DNA from 2 places in the Escherichia marmotae genome. Region 2 is predicted to be linked to the other one. Evidence: predicted binding sites of a transcription regulator. Region 2 holds the regulator's gene; the other holds the start of a gene.
What was found. Region 2 encodes sigma-54, which starts transcription at its own class of promoters, with help from an activator protein. Its sites were predicted from a motif close to GTTGGCACANNTTTCGCTNT; they were not measured.
Positions count from the first base shown of each region.

Region 1: the regulator sigma-54 is predicted to act here: its motif matches at 1,040-1,059, upstream of hypA (hydrogenase maturation nickel metallochaperone HypA).

Region 1 covers NZ_CP025979.1:4,321,133-4,324,440, reverse strand. The annotation lists gene hycB (formate hydrogenlyase subunit HycB) at 1-289, opposite strand, end outside; gene hycA (formate hydrogenlyase regulator HycA) at 414-875, opposite strand; gene hypA (hydrogenase maturation nickel metallochaperone HypA) at 1,088-1,438, shown strand; gene hypB (hydrogenase nickel incorporation protein HypB) at 1,442-2,314, shown strand; gene hypC (hydrogenase 3 maturation protein HypC) at 2,305-2,577, shown strand; gene hypD (hydrogenase formation protein HypD) at 2,577-3,308, shown strand, end outside.
Region 2 covers NZ_CP025979.1:2,667,145-2,670,452, forward strand. The annotation lists gene lptA (lipopolysaccharide ABC transporter substrate-binding protein LptA) at 1-404, shown strand, start outside; gene lptB (LPS export ABC transporter ATP-binding protein) at 411-1,136, shown strand; gene rpoN (RNA polymerase factor sigma-54) at 1,184-2,617, shown strand; gene hpf (ribosome hibernation promoting factor) at 2,640-2,927, shown strand; gene ptsN (PTS IIA-like nitrogen regulatory protein PtsN) at 3,045-3,308, shown strand, end outside.

The DNA.
Region 1 (3,308 bases), 1.7 Mb from region 2:
TTGCGCCAAACGGACAGGCAATGCCGCACAGTTTGCAGCTTACGCACAGACTTTCATTAAGCTGGACTGCGCCATCAACGCGGGTGATAGCGTTAACCGGGCAGACCACCGCACAGGGCGCATCTTCGCAGTGATGGCAAAGCTGCGGTGCAGATTCTTTATCATTCAGCATCACTCGCAGGCGCGGCATAGATTGCAGGCCGTGCTGGCGATGCGTCTCTGAACAGGCTGCTTCACAGGTGTGGCAGCCGATACAGAGCGTGGAGTCAGCAATTACAAAACGATTCACCAGGCATTCCTCAGGTGATTGTCATTTTTGACGAAAACATGCCGATGAAATGTCATTTTCGACACTCATCGACACGCCCATCCCCAAACAGGCATGACGCCTGCAACACAGGCAAAGCCTCAGCTCATGCTGCCGAGCTTTGTCCCTTTACCAGTTGGCTTAAATTCACCGGGGTATTGTTTTCAATGGTGGTGTATAAGCTGTCGTAAACGCCAGCGATTTTTTCGAGATAGTGTTCCAGCACTTGTTCGCGATTGCGGATGTTGACCTTGCCATCAATCATGCCGTCAATGCCCAACTGAGCCTGTGCAATCTGCTGTTTATCTTCGCCGTCTTTCGTTTCAACGTAGTACTCGATGGTGTGGCTGTTAAAACCATCCCCGAGGGTGACGTAAATTCGAAAATGCTCAAAAAGAACGAAACAGAGTTCTTTATCTGGCGCGCAGCTCATAGCGTGATGCAAACGCGCTTTTGATAACGTGATCCCCTGAACCAGCGAATTGCAGTAAATATGCCACTGGTCCTGTAGGCGACGATGCCGCTGTGCGATGTAATCGGCTTTCTCGCTTATTTCCCAAATAGTCATTGTCAGGTTACCCGTTTAACAGAGATGCCCGCCCTCAAGCATTTTTTGTGCCAATTTTTAATCTGTTGTTATTTAAGTATTTTTTATGATTCCACTGAATTTCGACGCCGTGTCGACGTGTCATTTCGACATCATCGACATTATTCACCGCAGCGATAATCAACGCTGGCACAATTATTGCTTATAGCTGGCAATAGTTAATGGGAGGCGATATGCACGAAATAACCCTCTGCCAACGGGCACTGGAATTGATCGAACAGCAGGCCGCAAAGCATGGCGCAAAACGCGTAACTGGGGTCTGGCTCAAAATTGGCGCATTTTCTTGTGTCGAAACCAGCTCTCTTGCCTTTTGTTTTGATCTGGTTTGCCGCGGCAGCGTGGCGGAAGGTTGTAAACTGCACCTCGAAGAACAAGAGGCCGAATGCTGGTGTGAAACATGCCAACAGTATGTGACGCTACTGACCCAGCGCGTCCGCCGCTGTCCACAGTGTCATGGCGACATGCTGCGCATTGTGGCAGACGACGGTTTACAGATTCGGCGGATAGAAATAGACCAGGAGTGAGCGATGTGTACAACATGCGGTTGCGGTGAAGGCAACCTGTATATCGAGGGTGATGAACATAACCCTCATTCCGCGTTTCGTAGCGCGCCTTTTGCCCCGGCAGCACGCCCGAAAATGAAAATCACCGGCATTAAAGCGCCTGAATTTACCCCCAGCCAGACTGAAGAAGGCGACCTGCATTACGGTTACGGGGAAGCAGGCACTCACGCGCCGGGCATGAGCCAGCGTCGGATGCTGGAAGTGGAAATTGACGTGCTGGACAAAAATAACCGTCTGGCTGAACGCAATCGCGCACGCTTTGCTGCCCGCAACCAACTGGTGCTCAACCTGGTTTCCAGCCCTGGTTCCGGTAAAACTACGCTGCTGACCGAAACCTTAATGCGCCTGAAAGATAGCGTTCCGTGTGCGGTTATCGAAGGTGACCAGCAGACAGTTAACGACGCCGCGCGCATTCGCGCTACCGGCACACCGGCAATTCAGGTAAACACCGGTAAAGGCTGCCATCTCGACGCACAGATGATTGCCGACGCCGCACCGCGTCTGCCATTAGACGATAACGGTATTCTGTTTATCGAAAACGTTGGCAATCTTGTATGCCCGGCCAGCTTCGATCTCGGTGAAAAACACAAAGTGGCGGTGCTCTCGGTCACTGAGGGTGAAGATAAGCCTCTGAAATATCCGCATATGTTTGCCGCTGCCTCGCTGATGTTGCTCAACAAAGTTGATCTGCTGCCGTATCTCAATTTCGACGTTGAGAAATGCATCGCCTGCGCCCGCGAAGTCAATCCAGAAATTGAAATCATCCTGATTTCCGCCACCAGCGGCGAAGGGATGGACCAGTGGTTGAACTGGCTGGAGACACAGCGATGTGCATAGGCGTTCCCGGCCAGATTCGCACCATTGACGGCAACCAGGCGAAGGTCGACATCTGCGGCATTCAACGCGATGTCGATTTAACGTTAGTCGGCAGTTGCGATGAAAACGGTCAGCCACGCGTGGGTCAGTGGGTACTGGTTCACGTTGGCTTTGCCATGAGCGTAATTAATGAAGCCGAAGCGCGCGACACCCTCGACGCCTTACAAAATATGTTTGACGTTGAGCCGGATGTCGGCGCGCTGTTGTATGGCGAGGAAAAATAATGCGTTTTGTTGATGAATATCGCGCGCCGGAACAGGTGATGCAGTTAATTGAACATCTGCGCGAACGTGCTTCACATCTCTCTTACACCGCCGAGCGCCCACTGCGCATTATGGAAGTATGCGGCGGCCATACCCACGCCATCTTTAAATTCGGTCTCGACCAGTTGCTGCCGGAAAACGTTGAGTTTATCCACGGTCCGGGTTGCCCGGTGTGCGTACTGCCGATGGGCAGAATCGACACTTGCGTAGAAATTGCCAGCCATCCGGAAGTCATCTTCTGTACCTTTGGTGACGCCATGCGCGTACCCGGTAAACAGGGGTCGCTGCTACAGGCAAAAGCGCGCGGTGCCGATGTGCGTATTGTCTACTCACCAATGGATGCGTTGAAACTGGCGCAGGAGAACCCAACCCGCAAAGTGGTGTTCTTCGGCTTAGGGTTTGAAACCACCATGCCGACCACCGCCATCACTCTGCAACAGGCGAAAGCCCGCGATGTGCAGAACTTTTACTTCTTCTGCCAGCACATTACGCTGATCCCGACTCTGCGCAGTTTGCTGGAACAACCCGACAATGGCATTGATGCGTTCCTCGCGCCGGGCCACGTCAGTATGGTTATCGGCACCGACGCCTATAATTTTATCGCCAGCGATTTTCATCGTCCGCTGGTGGTCGCTGGATTCGAACCACTTGATCTACTACAAGGCGTAGTGATGCTGGTAGAGCAGAAAATA
Region 2 (3,308 bases):
TCACCTTTACCGGTAATGTCATCGTTACCCAGGGCACCATCAAAATTAATGCCGATAAAGTGGTCGTTACTCGTCCGGGCGGCGAACAAGGTAAAGAAGTGATTGACGGCTACGGTAAACCGGCAACGTTCTATCAGATGCAGGACAACGGTAAACCAGTCGAAGGTCACGCTTCCCAGATGCATTACGAACTGGCGAAAGATTTTGTCATCCTGACCGGTAATGCTTATCTGCAGCAGGTCGATAGCAATATAACGGGCGATAAAATTACTTATCTGGTGAAAGAGCAGAAAATGCAGGCTTTCAGCGATAAAGGCAAGCGCGTAACCACCGTTCTGGTGCCGTCGCAGTTGCAGGACAAAAACAACAAAGGCCAGACCCCGGCGCAGAAGAAGGGTAATTAATTCGTTATGGCAACATTAACAGCAAAGAACCTTGCAAAAGCCTACAAGGGTCGCCGCGTGGTGGAAGACGTCAGCCTGACCGTTAACTCCGGGGAAATTGTCGGGCTGCTGGGGCCAAACGGTGCCGGTAAAACCACCACTTTCTATATGGTCGTCGGTATTGTGCCGCGCGATGCGGGCAACATCATTATTGATGATGACGATATCAGCCTGCTGCCGCTGCATGCGCGCGCGCGTCGCGGTATCGGCTATCTGCCGCAGGAAGCTTCAATTTTCCGCCGTCTTAGCGTTTACGATAACCTGATGGCAGTACTGCAAATTCGTGACGATTTATCCGCTGAACAACGTGAAGATCGTGCGAACGAATTGATGGAAGAGTTTCACATTGAGCATCTGCGCGACAGCATGGGTCAATCGCTCTCCGGTGGTGAACGCCGTCGTGTAGAAATTGCCCGCGCGCTGGCTGCAAATCCGAAATTTATCCTGCTCGATGAACCGTTTGCCGGGGTTGACCCGATCTCAGTCATCGACATTAAACGCATCATTGAGCATTTACGCGACAGCGGCCTGGGTGTACTTATCACCGACCACAACGTGCGTGAAACGCTGGCTGTTTGTGAACGTGCTTATATCGTCAGTCAGGGACATTTAATCGCCCACGGCACGCCGACAGAAATCTTACAAGACGAACATGTTAAGCGTGTATACCTTGGGGAAGACTTCAGACTCTGATAGGGTAGAAGCTCGCGACGTTTTAGCAGGAGAGTACGATTCTGAACATGAAGCAAGGTTTGCAACTCAGGCTTAGCCAGCAACTGGCGATGACGCCTCAGCTACAACAGGCAATTCGTCTGTTGCAGTTGTCCACGCTGGAACTTCAACAGGAGCTGCAGCAGGCGCTGGAAAGTAATCCACTGCTTGAGCAAATCGACACTCATGATGAAATCGACACTCACGAAACGCCAGACAGCGAAACGTTAGACACTGCTGACGCGCTCGAACAAAAAGAGATGCCGGAAGAACTGCCGCTTGATGCCAGTTGGGATACCATCTACACCGCCGGTACGCCATCCGGCACCAGCGGTGACTACATCGACGACGAGCTACCGGTCTATCAGGGCGAAACGACGCAGACCTTGCAGGATTATCTGATGTGGCAGGTTGAGCTGACGCCATTTTCTGACACTGACCGCGCCATCGCCACCTCGATTGTCGATGCCGTTGATGACACGGGATATCTCACCGTTCCACTGGAAGATATTCTCGAAAGTATGGGCGATGAAGAGATCGACATCGATGAAGTTGAAGCTGTCCTCAAACGAATCCAACGCTTTGATCCGGTTGGCGTGGCAGCGAAAGATCTGCGTGACTGTCTGCTGATCCAACTCTCCCAATTCGACAAAACTACGCCGTGGCTGGAAGAGGCCAGACTCATCATTAGCGATCACCTCGATCTGCTGGCAAATCACGACTTCCGCACACTGATGCGCGTAACACGCCTGAAAGAAGATGTGCTGAAAGAAGCCGTCAACTTGATCCAGTCGCTCGATCCTCGCCCTGGTCAATCGATCCAGACCGGCGAACCGGAATATGTCATTCCAGATGTGTTGGTACGCAAGCATAACGGTCAGTGGACGGTTGAACTCAACAGCGACAGCATTCCACGGCTACAAATTAACCAGCACTACGCCTCAATGTGTAATAACACACGCAATGATGGCGATAGCCAGTTTATCCGCAGCAATCTGCAGGATGCCAAATGGTTGATTAAGAGTCTGGAAAGCCGTAACGATACGCTACTGCGCGTGAGTCGCTGTATCGTTGAACAGCAGCAAGCCTTCTTTGAGCAAGGCGAAGAATATATGAAACCGATGGTACTGGCTGATATCGCTCAGGCTGTCGAAATGCATGAATCGACGATCTCTCGCGTGACCACGCAAAAGTACCTGCATAGTCCACGAGGCATTTTTGAACTGAAGTATTTTTTCTCCAGTCACGTCAATACCGAGGGCGGCGGCGAAGCCTCGTCCACGGCGATTCGCGCGCTGGTGAAAAAATTAATCGCGGCGGAAAACCCAGCGAAACCGTTGAGCGACAGCAAGTTAACTTCTTTGCTGTCGGAACAAGGTATCATGGTGGCACGCCGCACTGTTGCGAAGTACCGAGAGTCTTTATCCATTCCGCCGTCAAACCAGCGTAAACAGCTCGTTTGACCCAACCGATAAGGAAGACACTATGCAGCTCAACATTACCGGAAATAACGTCGAGATCACCGAGGCCCTGCGAGAATTTGTTACCTCAAAATTTGCCAAACTTGAGCAATATTTTGACCGAATCAACCAGGTCTATGTTGTTCTGAAAGTGGAGAAAGTCACCCATACCTCAGATGCAACACTGCATGTAAACGGTGGCGAAATTCATGCCAGCGCGGAAGGTCAGGACATGTACGCTGCCATTGATGGCTTAATCGATAAGTTGGCACGCCAACTGACTAAACATAAAGATAAATTGAAACAACACTAATTGTCCGGGCGATTAGCAAGTGCATGGTGGCCTGTTGTGTGGCACAACGGGCCATTTGTACGGTTAATGCTCCGAGCTTGTTCCACTGTTTGAGTGGACAGGCTCTTAGGTGAAATTATGATAAATAATGATACAACTCTACAGCTTAGCAGTGTTCTTAACAGGGAATGTACGCGAAGCCGCGTCCACTGCCAGAGCAAAAAACGCGCACTGGAAATCATCAGCGAACTGGCGGCGAAACAACTTAGCCTGCCGCCTCAGGTGGTTTTTGAAGCTATCCTGACGCGGGAAAAAATGGGCAGTACCGGTATTGGTAATGGTATTGCAATTCCGCATGGCAAACTGGAAGAAGATACTCTGCGTGCTGTTGGCGTTTTCGTT